DNA from 4 places in the Dermacoccus sp. MPR-E5 genome. Region 2 is predicted to be linked to each of the others. Evidence: riboswitches for the same ligand, from Rfam matches in the RefSeq annotation. Region 2 holds a riboswitch; each other region holds the start of a gene.
The links. Region 2 has a riboswitch for S-adenosylmethionine ahead of metX (homoserine O-acetyltransferase MetX). Riboswitches for the same ligand answer to the same signal wherever they lie in the genome.
Positions count from the first base shown of each region.

Region 1: linked by a shared signal. The riboswitch ahead of AC1RS9_RS03020 (bifunctional o-acetylhomoserine/o-acetylserine sulfhydrylase) and the one ahead of metX (homoserine O-acetyltransferase MetX) in region 2 are both predicted to bind S-adenosylmethionine.
Region 3: linked by a shared signal. The riboswitch ahead of AC1RS9_RS13075 (MetQ/NlpA family ABC transporter substrate-binding protein) and the one ahead of metX (homoserine O-acetyltransferase MetX) in region 2 are both predicted to bind S-adenosylmethionine.
Region 4: linked by a shared signal. The riboswitch ahead of AC1RS9_RS09875 (TauD/TfdA dioxygenase family protein) and the one ahead of metX (homoserine O-acetyltransferase MetX) in region 2 are both predicted to bind S-adenosylmethionine.

Region 1 is NZ_JBXASS010000003.1:103,033-107,549, forward strand. Features, by position in the region: gene pgsA (phosphatidylinositol phosphate synthase) at 1-187, opposite strand, end outside; gene AC1RS9_RS03005 (HIT family protein) at 253-828, opposite strand; gene AC1RS9_RS03010 (hypothetical protein) at 911-1,300, opposite strand; gene AC1RS9_RS03015 (GNAT family N-acetyltransferase) at 1,297-1,791, opposite strand; SAM riboswitch class IV at 1,915-2,030, shown strand; gene AC1RS9_RS03020 (bifunctional o-acetylhomoserine/o-acetylserine sulfhydrylase) at 2,103-3,416, shown strand; gene thrS (threonine--tRNA ligase) at 3,583-4,517, opposite strand, start outside.
Region 2 is NZ_JBXASS010000013.1:87,377-91,893, reverse strand. Features, by position in the region: gene AC1RS9_RS11165 (RNA polymerase sigma factor) at 1-54, opposite strand, end outside; gene AC1RS9_RS11160 (universal stress protein) at 358-720, opposite strand; gene metX (homoserine O-acetyltransferase MetX) at 790-1,962, opposite strand; SAM riboswitch class IV at 1,997-2,105, opposite strand; gene AC1RS9_RS11150 (hypothetical protein) at 2,195-3,133, opposite strand; gene AC1RS9_RS11145 (EcsC family protein) at 3,406-4,092, opposite strand; gene AC1RS9_RS11140 (PAC2 family protein) at 4,220-4,517, opposite strand, start outside.
Region 3 is NZ_JBXASS010000020.1:28,066-32,582, reverse strand. Features, by position in the region: gene AC1RS9_RS13080 (methionine ABC transporter ATP-binding protein) at 1-984, opposite strand, end outside; gene AC1RS9_RS13075 (MetQ/NlpA family ABC transporter substrate-binding protein) at 981-1,988, opposite strand; SAM riboswitch class IV at 2,166-2,277, opposite strand; gene AC1RS9_RS13070 (neutral/alkaline non-lysosomal ceramidase C-terminal domain-containing protein) at 2,490-2,873, shown strand; gene msrA (peptide-methionine (S)-S-oxide reductase MsrA) at 2,941-3,588, opposite strand; gene AC1RS9_RS13060 (GNAT family N-acetyltransferase) at 3,742-4,517, shown strand, end outside.
Region 4 is NZ_JBXASS010000011.1:39,291-43,807, reverse strand. Features, by position in the region: gene AC1RS9_RS09890 (FAD-binding oxidoreductase) at 1-537, shown strand, start outside; gene AC1RS9_RS09885 (SAM-dependent methyltransferase) at 534-1,838, shown strand; gene AC1RS9_RS09880 (hypothetical protein) at 1,843-2,196, opposite strand; SAM riboswitch class IV at 2,359-2,486, shown strand; gene AC1RS9_RS09875 (TauD/TfdA dioxygenase family protein) at 2,497-3,474, shown strand; gene AC1RS9_RS09870 (GNAT family N-acetyltransferase) at 3,756-4,328, shown strand.

The DNA.
Region 1 (4,517 bases), on a different contig from region 2:
CGAAGACGGTGATGAACAACGTGCCGACGAGGAAGTCGCCGCGCGGATAGAACCACAGTGCACCGAACGCGACACCGACGGTGCCCACGATCGTCACGACGTCGGGGCTGATGCCGAGACGCAGCAGGAGCTGGGCGATGGGCCGGAAGATGGCGGAGAAAAACGCGCGCGCGTACTTGTTGAGCATGGTGGTTCAACTGTAGCGGTTCGATATACCCGTTCGAGGCAGCGCACTGCCCGTGGTGCCCGGTGTCAGTCGTTCGGCCAGTTCGCGACGATGCGCTGACGGCTGTCCTCGAGCAGCACCGGCAGCGCCTTGGTGCGCCCGATGATCGGCATGAAGTTCATGTCGCCACCCCAGCGCGGCACGATGTGCTGATGCAGGTGCGCGGCGACGCCGGCACCTGCGACGTCACCCTGGTTCATCCCGAGGTTGAACCCGCCCGGGTTCGACGCGGCCTTGAGGGCACGCACCCCGGCCTTCGTCAGCTTCATGAACTCCTCGGTCTCGTCGTCGGTGAGGTCGATGTACGAGGCGACGTGACGGTACGGGCACACGAGCAGGTGGCCCGGGTTGTACGGGAACAGGTTCATCACGACGAAACAGTGCTCACCACGGTGGACGATGAGGCCGTCGGCGTCGGTCTTCCTAGGCGACGCGCAGAACGGGCAGCCGTGGCCGGCGTCCTTTGTCGGACGCTCGCCCTCGATGTACGCCATGCGGTGCGGCGTCCACAGCCGCCCGAACCCGTCGGCCTCGCCCGCGAAGGCGCCGGCTTGCTCGATGAGGATGTCGTCCTGCGAATCAGTGTTGAACTCGTCGACCATGGCCCGATCCTAGAGCCCCGCCTGCCTCGACGCAGCGGCCGCGGGTGGGCTCGCGCGCACCATGCACCCCGGGTGAGCGGTCTCAGACCGCCGCGATCTCGCGCAGACGCGCCGGGACAATGGTTCGGTCGGCTTCCCCCGCGTGCGCGACGTCGCCGACACGGCCCGCCAACGTCCGCGCGACCTCGGCCGCGTCGCCGTCACCGACGACGGCGACGATGCTCGCCAGCCCGGCGAGGCCCGTGACGGCGTCCTCGAGGTCGAGCCAGTCGTCGTCATCGAGGCCGGCCGCCGCCCCCGGCCATGCGACCGAGGCGGCCATGACGCCGTCACGAGCCCACTGCTCGACAGCGTCGCGCGCGAGGGCGCCGTCAGCACCGAGGTGCAGGACGACGGCGTTCGCGACCGGTTTGGACGGGCAGGCGATGCAGCGCTCGCGCTGATCGAGCGCCCAGATGACGTCGTCGCTCATGACGCACGCTCCGCATCGCGGCGGGCGTCGAGGCCGAACGGCGCCACACGCTGCATGTGACGTTCGTCCGGCGGGCCGAAGCCGGCCCGTTCGTACAGCCTGCGGGCACGCGGACGGGCGTTGAGCATCATTCGCGCGACGTCGTGCGCGTCGGCCCAGGCGTCGACGATCCGCAGCATCCGCTCGGCCAGGCCCTGGCCGCGCGCCGACGGCGTGACGAAGACGACCGCGATGTAGAGCGACGGCTGCGCCGGCCGAGCCAGCGCCGGGGGCCGGTGCACGAGCGACGTCTGCACCATGCCGAGAGCCGTCCCGTCAGCACTCGAGGCGAGCCACGTCGGCAGATCGTCGTAGTGCGCGAGCCAGTGATCGGCATACTCGGTGATGAAGCCGGAGCGGTTGCTCTCCCCCGCCTCGAGGTCCATCTGCAGACGCAGCGCCGCGCAGGCGAACGCGTCTTCGCGGCGCGCGCGGACGATCGTCGGTGTCATGGCAACAGTCAAGCACGGCATGAGGGTCGTCGCCCGTAGGCGCGTCGCGTCAGCACGGGGCCGCGACCGGAATGTGAGACAGCATTCCCGCCTGATGACACCACCCGGCCTAGAGTGGCCGCAGGTCACGAGCGCCAGCGTCAAACCCCGGTTTGCTGGCCGGCAACCCTCCCACCGCGGCGGGGTGCTCCGGGTGACGACCTGGCCCGGCGCCGAGCGCGTCCGGGCAAGCGCGGAGGGATTCCCCTTCGGGCACCACACGTACGGTGCGCCGCCCGTGCGTCCACGCACTCCTCAAGAGGGACATCATCATGAGCTCCGAGAACTGGGCCTTCGAGACCAAGCAGATCCACGTCGGCCAGAACGTCGACGGCGACACCGGCGCCCGGGCGCTGCCGATCTACCAGACGACGTCGTTCGTCTTCGACTCCGCCGAGACCGCGGCCAACCGCTTCGGCCTGTCGGATCTCGGCCCCATCTACACGCGCATCGGCAACCCGACGGCGCAGGCGGTCGAAGACCGCATCGCCGCGCTGGAGGGCGGCGTCGGCGCGTTGCTGCTCGCGTCGGGTCAGGCGGCGACGACGTTCGCCATCCTCAACGTCGCTCAGGCCGGCGACCACATCGTCGCCTCGTCCGCGCTGTACGGCGGCACGTACAACCTGCTGAAGTACACGCTCAAGCGACTCGGCGTCGAGACGACGTTCATCGACAACATCAACGATCTCGACGAGTGGCGCGGCGCCATCCGCGACAACACGAAGCTGCTGTTCGGCGAGACGCTGAGCAACCCCGACCAGAAGGTGCTCGACGTGCGCGGCCTCGCCGACGTCGCGCATGACGCCGGGGTGCCGCTGTTCGTCGACAACACCGTCGCGACGCCGTACCTGCTGCGCCCGATCGAGCATGGCGCGGACGTCGTCATCCACTCCGCGACGAAGTACCTCGGGGGGCACGGGACGTCGATCGCCGGCGTGCTCGTCGACGCCGGCACGTTCGACTACGCCGCCGACCCGGCGAAGTTCCCGCAGTTCAACGAGCCGTCGGAGAGCTACCACGGTCTCGCGTTCGCCCGCGACCTCGGCGTCGGATCGCCGCTCGGCGCGAACCTCGCCTTCATCCTCAAGGCGCGCGTCGAACTGCTGCGCGACCTCGGCGCGGCCGTCTCCCCGTTCAACGCGTTCCTCATCGCGCAAGGCCTCGAGACGTTGTCGCTGCGTGTGGAGCGACACGTGGAGAACGCGAAGAAGGTCGTCGAGTTCCTGAAGTCGCAGCCGCAGGTCGAGACGTTGTTCTACGCCTCCGACCCGTCGAGCCCCTACAAGGAACTCGCCGACCGCTACCTGCCCGCCGGCTCCGGCGCCGTGCTGTCGTTCGAGATCGCCGGTGGCGTCGAGGCGGGCAAGAAGTTCGTCGACGCCCTCGAACTGCACTCGCACGTCGCGAACATCGGTGACGTCCGTTCCCTCGCCATCCATCCTGCGTCGACGACGCACTCCCAGGGCAGCGACGAGGACCGCCGCGGCGCCGGCGTGACGCCCGGCCTCGTGCGGTTGAGCGTCGGCATCGAGAACTCCGCCGACATCATCGCCGACCTCGAGAAGGGCTTCGCCGCAGCGAAATGACCATGCGCTGAGGTGGGTCCCCGCGACGGGTGACGCAGCCGGGTTTCGTACCCCGAGCGTGGTCATCCGGCCGTGTCGAACGCCGGCCTTCGGGTGCACATGCCAACACACGAGCGCGCCCCCGAACCGCGAGGTTCGGGGGCGCGCGTCGTCGTCGCGGCAGGAGTCAGCCGGCCGTCGGGTCAGTGTTCTGACGTTCGGTGATGACGCGGGTGATCTCGGCGATCGCGTCGGCCACCGGCACGCCGTTCTTCTGCGACCCGTCGCGGAAACGGAACGAGACGGCGCCGTTGTCGCGGTCCTCTTCACCGGCGATCAGGATGAACGGCGCCTTCGACTTGGACGCGTTGCGGATCTTCTTCGGGAAGCGGTCGTCGCTCATGTCGACCTCGACACGCACGCCGGCTTCGCGCAGCTTGATCGCGACGTCCTGCAGGTAGTCGTAGTACTCCTCCGCGACGGGCACAGCGAGCACCTGAACCGGCGCGAGCCACGCCGGGAACGCGCCCGCGTAGTGCTCGACGAGCACGCCGAGGAAGCGTTCGATCGAGCCGAACTTCGCCGAGTGGATCATGACGGGCTGCTGGCGCGAACCGTCCGCCGCCTGGTACTCGAGGCCGAAACGAGCGGGCTGGTTGAAGTCGTACTGGATCGTCGACATCTGCCAGGTACGGCCGATGGCGTCGCGCGCCTGCACGGAGATCTTCGGGCCGTAGAACGCGGCACCGCCCGGGTCCGGCACGAGCTCGAGGCCGGACTCGAGCGCGACGTCCGACAGCACCTTCGTCGCGATGTCCCACTGTTCGTCGGTGCCGATGAACTTGTCCTTCTTGTCCCCGTCGACGTCGCGCGTCGAGAGCTCGAGGTAGAAGTCGTTCATGCCGAAGTCGCGCAGTAGGCCGAGGATGAAGTCGAGCAGGTGCTTGATCTCTCCCGGCGCCTGTTCGGGCGTGACGTAGCTGTGCGAGTCGTCCTGGGTGATCATGCGCACGCGCGTCAGACCGGAGAGCACGCCCGACTTCTCGTCGCGGTACACCGTGCCGAACTCGAAGAAGCGCAGCGGCAGCTCACGGTAGGAGCGCCCACGCGAACGGAAGATCT
Region 2 (4,517 bases):
CGCGGGATGGTCGATGTCCGCGGGAAGCGCGGAGGTCTGAGCCGTTTCGGACACTGAGGTCACCAACTACCTTCCGAGAGTGCACAACGCATCGGGCAGGCGCAATCGCGCGCCGAGCGCTTCGTACGAGGGAAGAGACGAACCACGGGGTCGGGATCCGACGAGAGCCAGTTGCTCGAGGCTCACCTGAGCTCGCATGACACCGTGGTGCCTGATTCGATCCCCCGCGTCGCTTCTTCCACCATTATAGAACTCTGGGTCGAGAACCGCAGAATCACGGGGTTCAACGCCCCTGCATGCGCGGGTGTTCCCGACCTGACGCAAGCGCGTGAGGCCGGGGTTGGGAGCAGCGCGAGATCAGTGCGCTGTGGGCTTGACCGCGAGGACGGGGCACGGCGCGTCGAGCAGCAGCCGCTGAGCGCTCGAACCGAGGATCAGCTTGCCGACGGGCGTGCGGCGACGCAGCCCGATGACGAGCAGCGCCGGGTCGAGTTCGGCCACCTCGTCGAGGATCACCTCGACCGCGTCCTGGCCCTCCTCCACCTGCACGACGCGGCCGCCGACCGCGTCCGCACTCTCCTGCGCGGCAGCGCGCGCGTCGTCGCTCGGGACGGTCGAGACGAGTACGAGCGGGCGCCCCAGCACACTCGACTGACGCACGGCCTCGGCCACCGCGGCCTCACCCTCCGGGCCCGGAGCGAAACTGACGACGACGGACATGCGCAACCCCTGTTCTGCGACTGTGGCGATCGGCTCACACGCTACCCGAGGTGCCGCGAGCGCCCGCCGTCACGCCACGGGACGGACGCGGCCCGCCTCGGCCGTGAGCGGCCGGGCGATGACCTCGCGCACGAGCGCCGCGATCTGGTCGGCCTCGATGAGGAAACCGTCGTGACCGTGCGGCGAGTGGATGAGACGCAGCCGTCCGCGCCCGTGAGCCCGGACGATGTCGGCGGAGGCGCTGACCGGGAACAGCCGATCGGAGTCGACCGCGGCGACGACGAGCTCACCCCCGAACACCCGAAGCGCAGGCTCGATGCCGCCGCGGCCGCGGCCGACGTCGTGCGTCGCCATCGCCTGCGTGAGCCGCACATAACTCATGGCGTCGAACCGCGCGACGAGTTTCGCGGCGTGGTGCTCGAGATAGCTCTCGACGGCGAACAGGCCGCCGTCGAGCGTGCGGTCCGCTCCCTGCGACTCGCGCCCGAACCGCTCCTGCAACTCGTTCGCGCTGCGGTAGGAGGTGTGCGCGATCTGGCGGGCGAGCCCGAGCCCCGACGTCGGGAAGACGCCCTGCTCGAGGTAGCCGCCACCCCGGAAATCCGGGTCAGCTTCGATTGCCCGCACCTGCGTGTGCCCCCACGCGATCTGGTCGGCGCCCGCCGCCGCGCAGCTCGCGACGACGAGGGCGCGCTGCACCCGATGCGGGAAGGTCGCCACCCACTCCGCGGCGCGCATCCCGCCGAAGGAGCCGCCGATGACGGTATGGAAGCGCGCGATGCCGAGAGCGTCGGCGACCCGCGCCTCGGCGCGCGCCTGATCCCTGACGCTGACGTGTGGGAAGCGCCCGCCCCACACCCGGCCGTCTGGTGCGAGCGACATGGGACCCGTGCTGCCGCGACAGCCGCCGAGGACGTTGATCGCCACGACGAACAGCTCGTCGGTGTCGAGGGGCGCGCCGGGGCCGATGAGACCAGGCCACCACCCCGCCGTCGGCTGCCCGGGGCCGACCGGCCCGACGACGTGCGAGTCTCCGGTCAGGGCGTGCTCGACGAGGACGGCGTTGCTCGCGTCGTCGTTCAGCTCGCCCCAGCACTCGTACGTCATGATGACGTCGGGCAGGGCGGCGCCGTTCTCCAGCGTCAGGGTGCCGATGTGGACGGCACGTGCGTGCGGGTTGAACCCGTCGTCGGTGAGGGGCGCCGCGGGGTCGGCCACGGCGAGGCGACGGTGCGAAACCATGACGTCCTCGATTCCGAGGTGGGTCGCAACCCACCTCTCGCGCTTGCCGCCCACGGGCGGCCCTGTCGTCACCCGGGGCACCCCGCCGCGAGGGAGGGTTGCCGCTCAGCAAGCCGGGGCTTGTGTCGCTGAAACTCTTGACCTGCGACACAGTAGGCGGCCCTGCCCGCGGCTTCCATCGTTCGCGCGACGACGTCCACGATGTGGCGCGCTCCCACAACCGGCACGCTCGTCAGGCGACGGAACTCTGCCGAGCCTTCGTGTGGAGCGCACCGACGGCCTGCTCGTACGACAACCCCGTGCCTGTGATGTCGCGCAGCAGTTGCCCCAATGACGTCCGCCCGATGCGCAGCGACGCCGCGGCGCACGCACCGGCTCCCCGCAGGTCGCCTTCGCGCCAGGTCGCGGCGGCCTCGAGGGCCTTCCACGCGGCGCGGCCGTGGCGCGGCACGAGCGGCAGCCAAGTTCGCAGGCACGCGCTCGTCATCGGCGGGCCCGGCTCGCCGAGCGGCGTGCCCGGGCTCAGCAGACGGAAGAGTTCGGGTGCGACGCACAGGAGGATCTCATCGCGCGTCGGGCCGTCGACGACAGCGTCGGCGAGCACCTGCAGGTTGGCGCTGCGGGAGCGTCGCCGGGTGCCCGACGCGGTGTCGGGGACGTCGCACAACCGTGCCCAGGCGGCTCGGACGTCGACGACGCTGGGAACGGGGCGCGCGGTGGCGGCCATGGCCTCGCCGCCGCGGCGGACGTCGCGAAGCTGCTCGCGGGTCTGCTCTGACAGGGACGGGATCTCGTGGATCGCGCCGTCACAGCAGCCGAGCTCGCATTCGATGGCCCACCAGTGCTCGTCGCTGGCACCGAGGACGTGGTGCAGCGGCACGCGGCGCTCGATGCGTTTCGCGAGGGCCGCGATGTCGACGCGGCCCGGCTCGCAGCGATAGGCGATGGCGATGGCGGCCTGCGCACCCATCGTCGCGCGCCGCTCAGCGACGACGTCGAGCATGTGCGCCGTCTCCCCGTCGCACGCATCGTCCGCCCAGCCGAGCACCCCCGCGAGCGCACCGTCACGTTCGAACAGGACGATGACGGCGCCCGCCCCCTCGGAGCCGACGAGATCGGGAAGGGCTGCCACCAGGGCGCTGAGGCCCTTGAGTCGTGTTGTTGTCTTCATGCCCCCAGCGAAACCCATGACGCCACCCGCGCGCTGACCACGAGCCACAAACCTGTGGACGAGGCATCCTGCGGGCCGCGAAACGGGCCGTAGCCGTCACACCTGTGGGTGAGTGGGCCGTTCGAGCAAGGCCAGGCGGGGGTTCGGGGCCCGTTAGATCGTCGCCCGGAAGCCCGTTGATGCGCACGGACGACACATCGCCGAACCGGCCCGGACACGCCGAACGCCACCCGCCGAAGACGAGTGGCGTTCGGGGTGGAATCAGGGCGACGTCAGGCTGACGGCGGGATCTGCGCGACGAAGTCGCGACGCGCCGACTGGGCGATCTTGCGGATGAGGACGACATCGAGGCCGCCACCGATGAAGCCGCCCGCCACGGGGATGAGGCGCGGAATGCGCGTGAGGAAGCGACGCCCCACCTGCGAGCCGAGACGGAACGCAACTGACTTGTTCACGACGGCGAGCGCCGCCGGCGGCAGCCTGCGCGTGGCGACGTTCGTCGCGACGCCACCCGTCATCGGGCCGAGGCCCTTGAGGACCTGCGTCGCGTCCGCACCGATGAGGTCGAGCAGGATCGCCGAGCGCACGGCTGGGTCGTCGACGTCGTGACCGTTGATGGCGGCGATTGCCGCGACCATGCGCGTCGCGACGGTGTAGAAACCGATGACGTTCGCGGGCAGTGCCACGGGGAGCGTGACGAAACCGCCGAGGTTGGTGAGGAAGCCGTTCGCGCCCGCGAGCTTCGTGTGTGATGCGACGACGTCGTCCATCGCCGCTTCCTTGGAGCCCGCCTTCTTCATCGCCTCGTCGGCGACGGCGCGGGCCGACTTGAACGTCGCCACGCCCCCGATGCCCACCGAGATGAGGTGCTGCGCCAGGGTGTTGGCCGTCGAGTCGAGCATGCCCGACGATTTCTCGGGGGCTGCAGGAGCCTTCTTGTCTTGACCGAATCCGAACATGAGGTGATCCTCCCAAGTTGGCGGGGGCCCGGCAAGCCACCGCAGGGGTGGCCGCAGCCAGGCGAGCGTTGCGAAGCCCGCGTGGCCGTCGGCTCAGACCGACGGCCGGCGAGAAGCGCTCGCGGGCTCACAACGAGCCCTTGGTGCCCGGATCCTCTCCCTCGGCGCGCAGGAACTGCTCCAGCTCGGCGCCGATCTCGTCTGCGCTCGGCAGGTCGTTCATCTCGGCGGCGAGGAGCGAGCGTCGACGACGACCCTCGGTGAAGGCGTCGTACTGCCGCTCGAGGCCCTCGACGACCTCGGTGACCTCGTCGTTCTCGCTGATCTGCTTGGCGATGTCGGCGCGATGCAGCCCGGCGATCGCGGCGAGCTCCTGAGCGGGGATCGCCAGCCCCGTCAGCCCGCAGACGGCCTCGAGCGCGGCG
Region 3 (4,517 bases), on a different contig from region 2:
CAACGTCGTCAGGGTGTCGTCCTTGAGCGGTGTGAGGCCGCCGTGCACGATCTCCGGTTCGACGCCGTGTGCGGACATGCGGGCCAGGACACGGCCGAACTCGCGCGGGTCGTGAACCGTCAGCGTCGCGAGGCGCCCGTCGTGGGCAGCGCGCAGCCGGGCGCTCTCGCGTGCGTCGGGCACGTTCCGCAGGGTGGCGTCGACGAGGCGGCGCGTCGCGTCCGCCTGCGGCGCGCCGAGGACGTCGACGGTGCGCCCGGACTCGACGATCCGCCCGGCCTCGAGGACGACGACGTCGTCGGCGAGTTCGCGCACGACGTCCATCTCGTGGGTGATGACGACGATCGTCACGCCGAGCTCGTCGTTGACGCGGCGCAGCAGCGCGAGGACGTCCTTCGTCGTGTCGGGGTCGAGCGCGGACGTCGATTCGTCGGCGAGCAGGATCTCCGGGTTCGTCGCGAGCGCACGGGCGATGCCGACGCGCTGCTTCTGCCCGCCGGAGAGCTCGTCGGGGTAGGCCCACGCCTTCTCGGTGAGCCCGACGAAGCTGAGCAGCTCGGTGATGCGCGCCTCCTGGCGCGCCTTGTCCCAGTCGGCGACCTCGAGGGGGTAGGCGACGTTGGCGTACACCGTGCGCGAGCGGATGAGGTTGAACTGCTGGAACACCATGCCGATGCGACCGCGCAGCTCGCGCACCTGCTTCGCGGACAGCGACGCGAGGTCGACGCCGTCGATCTCCACGTGGCCGCGCGTCGGCGTCTCCAGGCCGTTGATGAGACGGACGAGGGTGCTCTTGCCGGCGCCGGAGAAACCGATGACGGCGACGATGCGTCCGCGCTCCACCTGCGTCGTGATGCCGTCGAGAGCCGTCACCTGGCTCTTGCCGCGGGTGAACGTCTTGCCGACATCGTGGAAGGCGACGGCGGGCGGGGTGTCACTCGCCGGCGCGGCGGCCTTCGTCAGTGTGGGGGAGGGGCCCGTCACTTCGATCCCTTCGCCTTGATCTGGGCCTCGAGCTTCGCGAGGATGCCCTGCACGTCGGAGGCGGAGTTGTTCACGAGGACGCTCGTGCCCTTCGTGCGCTCCTCGATGAGCTTCTCGACGCTTGGGTCGTGGTAGGCCTTGACGAACTTGGCGTAGTCGGCGTTGTCCTTGTCCGCGGCGCGCGCGACGACGACGTTGATGTACGGCTTCGACGAGGCCGCATGCGGGTCGTCCTTGAACAGGGCCTTGCTCGGGTCGAGCTTCGCATCCGCGGCGAAGTTGTTGTTGACGATCGCGCCGTCGACGGACGGCAGCGCAGCGGCGGTCTGCTCGGCGTTGACCGCTGTGACGGTGACCTTCGAGGCGCCGGCGTCGATGTCGGCCGGGGTCGACAGCGAGGTGCCACCACCCTTGAGCTTCAGCAGTCCGGCGCTCTGCAGCAGCAGCAAGGCGCGTGCCTGGTTCGTCGGATCGTTGGGGATGGCGATCTTGCCGCCCTGGGGGAACTGGCCGACGCTCGTGTGCTTCTTCGAGTACAGCGCCAGGGGAACGATGTAGGTCGCGCCGATGGGCGTGAGGTTCTGCTTCGCCTTCGTGTTGTAGTCGGCGAGGAACTGCAGGTGCTGGAACTGGTTGAGGTCGACCTGGCCCTCGGAGAGCGCGGGGTTGGCCTGGGTGTAGTCCGAGAAGTTGACCGGTTCGAGGTCGAGACCGTACTTGTCCTTGCCCACCTTGACGAGCTGGTTCCAGTACGGGTCCGACGCCTCCGTCGTGCCCACCTTGAGGTGGGTCAGCTTGTCGTCACTGCTCCCGCCGAGCACCTTGGCCCCGATGCCGGCGGCCAGCGCGACGACGAGGACGCCTGCGCCGATCGCGACGTACTTGCCGGTGTTGTTCTTCGGTTTCGGGGGCAGGGCGCTCGCGCCGTTCTCGGCGCTCGTGGCGTCATGCGTGGACGAGGCGGGCGTCGAGGTCTCGTCGGCGGGGGTGTGCTTGTCGGTCATGATCTCTCCTGGTGAGGCGGCAAGGATGCGAATGCGCGGGGCTGGCGCGGGTGCGCGGAGTCAGCGTGAAGGCGGGGCGCCGGGGTGGGGCGCGGTGCGCGGTGTCGTGCGGGGCATGCCTTTCGGGGCCTGGGCAGCGCAACGGAAGGCTCACGAGGATGCCGTCACGTTGGGTGCCGAGCGTGCTTGCCGCGTGGTCGACGCGGCCGGGTCATCACCTGGAGCACCCCGCCACGCGTGTGAGGGTTGCCGTCCGACCAGCCAGGGCTTTGCATCGGATCTCTTGACCAGCAGCGAGATTAGAGCCGCGCACGACAAAGCGTCAAGTTGTGGCACTGGAGATGAGACGTGGGCGAAGATTGTGACGTGCGACACGCGGCGTGGCTGATGCGGCGTCTTTCGCCGTCGAGGCTCGGGTGAGTGATTTCTTCACACAGCTTGGACGATCGTCTAGGTGGGTGATGAGTGTGACGTCGGCCACGCGCCGAGGGCCCCGGCGTCGTGTTCGACGACGCCCCACCCGGGCAGCACTTCGGTGACGTCCTGACTCAGCCGGACGCCACACGCTCGGCTGGTTCGAGCGTGCGGGCGGTCTTCCGCGGCGGCCACCCGAAGAATGACTTCCGCACGATGGGCACGTTCGTCAAGGTGCAGCGTCAGGTCGGCTCGTCGTGGGTCGACGTCCTCGACGACCACGACTGGGACACCTCGTACGTCTGGTCGCGCGAGGGCGTCTCGTACTCGCGATGCACCATGGAGCGGCGCATACGTCGCGGCACGCCCGCGAGCACGTATCGCCTCGTGCAGCAGGGCAACTGGAAGAACGGCTGGAACGGCAAGGTCAGTGCCCATACCGGAACGAGCCGGGCCTTCCAGGTGCGCTGAGACGGCCGGTGCCCCGCGGTGGCCGGTTGATCGGCCGCCGGCTCAGCGGCCGCCGTGCATGTCGTCGTCAGCGTGGCGGGAGGACATCCGTCTGCGCGGGCAGGTCGGCGACGCCGACGGGGCACGTGACGCCCTTGAAGCCGTGGTTGCAGTAGCCGCCGGGGTGCTTGGACAGGTACTGCTGGTGGTACAGCTCCGCCGGCCAGAAGGGGCCCGCCTCGTCGGCCGGGCGCATCTCGGTCGTGATGGCGCCGCGGCCCGCGTCGTCGAGTGCCTCTTGGAAGAGCGCGGACGTCTCGCGGGCAGCGCGCTCCTGCTGCGGCGTCGTCCAGTAGATCGCCGAGCGGTACTGCGTGCCGACGTCGTTGCCCTGCCGGTTCGCGGTCGTCGGGTCGTGGTTCTCCCAGAACGCCTTGAGAAGCTCGCGTTCGGACACGCGCGACGGGTCGTAGGCCACCATGACCGTCTCGGTGTGGCCCGTGCCGCCGTCACAGACGTCCTCGTACGTCGGCTCGGTGGCGTGGCCGCCCATGTACCCGACGGCCGTGGTGACGACGCCCGGAATCTTCCAGAAGATGCGTTCGGCGCCCCAGAAGCAGCCCATCGCGACGTACAGGGTCGCCGAGCCGTCGGGCAGTTCGGAGAACATCGGCACGTCGAGGACGTCGTGCAGGTCGCTCGCCTCGGGCGTTCGGGTGTGCTTTCGAGTGAACATGAGGTGCCTTTCCTCGGGTTCCGAGACAACACCGCCGGCGGTCGAGGCATTCCGGCCCGAGCCTCCGCCGGCATGAACGGGTTGTCGCACGATCCAGGCGGACGCGCCGAAAAACCGGTTGCGTACGCAGCTGGTGCTGAGTGCAATGTCGCCATGCGCATTCGTCAGATCGGCCCGTCCGACCCGCTGTTCGACGCCTGGGCGCAGGTGTTCATGACGGTGGGCCACGAGCAGTGGGGCAAGCACACGAGCGCCTACCCCGCCGACGAGCTGCGCGCCATGTGGGGCAAGGAATCCGAAAAGCGTCATGCGTTCGTCGCCGTCGAGGGGGAAGCCTCGTGCGACGACGACGCCGTTGGGGGAGCAGCCGACATACAGGATGATGGCGTGGACACAGCAGCTGGCGTCGTCGGTGCCGCCGAGCTCGTCCTGCCGCGCCGCGACAACACCCACCTCGCGTTTCTCCACCTCGACGTGCCGGCTCCCGCGCGACGACGGGGTGTCGGCTCGGCGCTGCTCTCAGCCGCGGAAGAGATCATGCAGGACGAGGGACGTACGACGGTCCTCGTCGAGACGCAGACGCCCGTCGGCCAGCCTGACGCCGCAGGCGCCTTCCTCGCTGCCCGCGGGTTCGCCCAGGCCCAGACGTGCGTGCGCAACGCTCAGCGTCTGCCGGTCAGCGACGCCGTCGCCGCACAGATGCGTGCTGCCCTCGCGTTCGACGACGAGTATGTCGTCGAGACGGCCGTCGACGACCTCCCGTCGCAGTGGCTCGAGGAGCGGGCCCGTCTCGGAGCGATGATGTCGACCGACACCCCGCTCGGTGACGTTGCGATCGAACCGGAGACGTGGGATGCCGCGCGGGTGCGCGAGCTGTTCGACACCGCACGCGCTCAGGGCCGACGCGTCGTCGAGGCCGTGGCGTGGCA
Region 4 (4,517 bases), on a different contig from region 2:
AACCCGAAGGTGCGACGCGTGTGGCCGCGCAAGTACCGTCGCAGCGACTTCTACCACCGCATCGTCGGGTGGGAGAACCGCTGGGGCTTCGCCGCGAAGATCGACGAGATGCGCGGCGAACTGCCGCGCGAGCGCGTCGTGCAGGACGTCGAGGTGCCCCTCGAACAGCTCGAGACGTTCATGCCGTGGTTCGACGAGCACGTCGGCATGACGCCCGTGTGGGTGTGCCCGCTGCGCCTGCGCGGCGACGACGCGTGGCCGCTGTACCAGCTCGAACCGAACCGCACGTACGTCAACGTCGGGTTCTGGGGCACCGTCGCCATCACCCCCGGGCGGGCTGACGGCGACGTCAACCGCGACATCGAGGCCGTGCTGCCGACGATGCACGGCCACAAGTCGCTCTATTCCGACGTCTACTACGACGCCGAGACGTTCGAAGAGCTGTACGGCGCAGACGAATACCGCCGCATGAAGACGAAGTACGACCCGCAGGGCCGCCTTCCTGAGTTCGCTGACAAGATGAGGACGCACGCATGAGCCAGACCACGACCGCCACCCCCCTCGTCGCCCAGGCCGTCCAGGCCGTGTTGGAGGAGCCGTTGCCCTTCCGCATCACGGCGTACGACGGCACCGACATCGGCCCGCGCGACAGCGACATCGCCGTGCGTGTCGAGAGCGAGGAGGGGCTGCGCTACCTCCTCAGCGCCCCTGGCGATCTCGGCCTCGCCCGCGCCTATCTGACGGGCACGCTGACCGGCACCGGTTTCCACCCTGGTGACCCCTACGAGGTGTTCAGCCGCATCAAGCGTGACGTGCGCACGAAGCAGCTGACGCCGAAGGGCGTCGCGTCGGCGCTCGCGCCCGTCGTCAAGCAGCTGGGGCCGAAGGCGTTCGTCCACCCGCCGCTGCCCGAGGTCGAGAACGAGCCCCGCTGGAAGCGCCACCTCGCCAAGGTGAACCCGGTGGGTCGCGCCGCCGACTCGATCAAGCACCACTATGACGTCTCGAACGCGTTCTACGAGAAGGTGCTCGGTGACTCGATGGCCTACACGTGTGCCGTGTTCGACACGCCGGACGACACCCTCGAGGAAGCGCAGGAGCGCAAGTTCGCCCTCGTTGCCGACAAGCTCGACCTGCAGCCCGGCCAACGGCTGCTCGACGTCGGCTGCGGCTGGGGCGGCATGGCGATGCACGCCGCTCGCGAGCGCGGCGTCCACGTCATAGGCGTCACCCTGAGCAAGGAGCAGGCCGAGTGGGGTCAGCGCGCCGTGCGTGAGGCGGGCCTCGAGAGCCTCGTCGAGATCCGCCACGGCGACTACCGCGACGTCACCGAGACGGGCTTCGACGCCGTCAGCTCGATCGGCCTCACGGAGCACATCGGCGTGAAGAACTACGCCAACTACTTCTCGTTCCTGCACTCGAAGCTGCGCGACGGTGGCCGCCTGCTCAACCACTGCATCACGCGTCGCGACGACACGGCATCGGCCAAGCCGGAGCCGTTCACCGATCGCTATGTCTTCCCCGACGGCGAGCTCGCCTCGCCGGGGCGGCTCATCAGGGAGTGCCACGACGCCGGTTTCGAGGTTCAGCACGACGAGAACCTGCGCCTGTCGTACGCCCTGACGCTGCGCGACTGGTGCCGCAACCTCGAGGCGAACTGGGATTTCTGCGTCGCCGAGGCGGGCCTGCCGACCGCGAAGGTGTGGGGCATCTACATGGCCGGTTCACGCCTCGGGTTCGAGGAGGGCTGGCTGCACCTGCACCAGGTGCTCGCCACGAAGACGACCGACAACGGCGACAACGGCGGCTACCCGCTGGGCTCGCACTGGGCACCCTGAGCTCTCACTGGCGGTGCTGAGCGGCTGCCCGTTGCCCGTCCAGACGTAGGCGACGCGCAATCATGACGGTGGGGGTGATGCCGACGAGCATCGCCGCCACCGTCATGATCTGCGTCCACGCGAACGCGTTCTGGAACGAACTGTTCGCGATGGCGACGGCCGCCGAGCGCAGGTTGAACGCGAGGATCGCGGCGCGGGCCCCTGACGCGCGGCGTGTGCGCGCCCAGTAGACGAGAGCGCCGACGGCCGGCGCGAGCAGCGACCACATGTACGCGCTCAAATCGCTGCCACCATGCGACTTCACGAACTCGACCGTGACGATCGACGCTCCGATCTCGAACACGGTCACGGCGATCATGAACCATCGATCACCGCTGCTCACGGAAGGGGGAGTGCTCCACGGGCGTTCTGCTCTCAGTATGGCCGCCCGGGTGCGGCGGGCCCCTGACGAATGTCACGGTGTGGCCGCCGTTGATGCATAACTCGACCTTTATGTTTGGCCAGTGCTACGTTATGTGTGGGTCACGAGCCCCGGCGCGAAGTCTCGGCTGGCCGGGCGGCAACCCCCATGCGAACGCACACGCGCGCCGGGGTGCCCCGAGTAACGACCCGGCCGCCCGTCGACCGACGCGGCGGCAAGCGCAACGAAGGGTCTGCCATGACACTCCTCGACACCACGCCCGACACGAACGTCGACTCCGCGAGCGGCGCACCGACGGGTGTTCCGACGAGCGCAGCGGCGCGCCACGGCGGCACCGTCGCGACGCCCGGGCTGCGCATCGAACGCCTCGGCCCGGCGTTCGGCGCAATCGTCCACGGCGTCGACCTCGCGCAGGTCGACGACGCGATAGCGTTCGACCTGCGCCGCGCGCTGCTCGCGCACAAGGTGCTCTTCTTCCGGGGTCAGGACGCGTTCGACGACGACGCTCAGGTGCGCCTCGGAAACCTGCTCGGCGAGCTGACGGCGGGCCACCCCGTCGCGGGCACGCACGAGCGCAAGGAGATCTACTCGATCGACTCCTCCGACCCCGAGTTCTCGTTCTCCGACGAGTGGCACACGGATGTCACGTTCATGAAGGAGCCGCCGGCCATCAGCGTCCTGCGCGCCGTGACGCTGCCGGACTACGGCGGCGACACCTCCTGGGCCGACGCGCAGGCGGCGTACGACTCGCTGTCGGAGCCGTTCCGCGGCCTCGTCGACCAGCTCGTCGCCGCCCACGACGGCAACCGCGAATGGGGCGCCTACCTGCGCAAGAACGGTGGGCAGGAGTGGAGCGGCGAGGTCGTCACCGAGCTGCCCGTCGTCGAGCACCCCGTCGTGCGTGTGCACCCCGAGACGGGCCGTCGCGGGTTGTTCGTCAACCCCGGTTTCACCTCCCACATCGTCGGCGTGTCGCAGGCCGAGTCGCGGGCGATCCTCGACGTGCTGTACGCGCACCTGACGCAGCCCGAACACACCATCCGCCACCGTTGGGCGCCCGGCGACGTCGGCATCTGGGACAACCGCGCGACGTCGCACTACGCGAACCGCGACTACGTCGACGCCAACCTTGGCCCGCGCGCCATGAGGCGCGTGACGGTCGGTGGCGACAAGCCCGTCGGCGTCAATGGCCTGACGGGTGGCGCAGCTGCCTGACGGTGTGAGCTGACATGGCGCGGTGCGGGTCTCTGGGGCCCGCATCGCGTCGTCATGTACCCCTCTGCGATTTTCGTCCCCCTTCGCGAATCCCGTCCCCATCGGCGAATCCCGTCCCCATCGGCGAATCCCGTCCCCATCGGCGAATCCGGTCCCCATCGGCGAATCCGGTCCCCATCGGCGATTTTCGTCCCCATCGGCGATTTGCGTGTGTACATTCGTCCAGCCGGCCGTCGGGAAAATCGGTCGCCGGGGGCGTCGCACGGTGATGGAATGACGGGATGCTGACGCTCATCAGGCCCGACGCCGCTCGCTACGACGACTGGAAGGACGCATTCGACGAGTTCGGCGCGACGCCGAAAGACGGCACGGGCTATCGTCGCGACGACGTCGTCGACACGTCGCGCGCCGGGTTCGACGCCTACCTCACCGATCGTGCGCGCCAGGGCGATACGACCGTCGCGCCGCCTGAGGGATTCGTGCACTGCAGCTATTTCTGGGTGCTCGACGGCCCGCGGGCGGGGGAGGGTGACATCGTCGGCTTTCTGGCCCTGCGTCACACCCTCACCGAGGTGCTGTATGAGGCGATCGGTCACATCGGCTACTCGGTGCGTCCCAGCGCTCGTGGGCGGGGCGTCGCCGCGGGCGCGCTGATGCTCGGTCTCGACGAGGCGCGGGCGCTCGGCGTCGAACAGGTGCTGGTGTGCTGCAGCACCGAGAATCCGGCGTCACGTGCCGTCATCGAGAAGTGCGGCGGGCAGTTCGAGGACGTCCGCTCCCACCCCGCGTTTCCGGGCGAGACACGTCGCTACTGGTTCGGCTCGCCGCCGTTTCCGCAGGGACCGACGGCCTGACGCCGGCTGCGGCGGGTGCGAATGCGACCGAAAATCGCAGATGAGGACGAGAATCGCCGACGGGGACAGGAATCGCAGAAGGGGCACGGTGCGGGGCGGCCCGGCCGAGGTCAGTCCCCATCCGAACTCAGGCCCCCAAACCCTCAGCCGACGTCGTGACCAGGATGTGATTGCTCGGTCCGCGAGCCG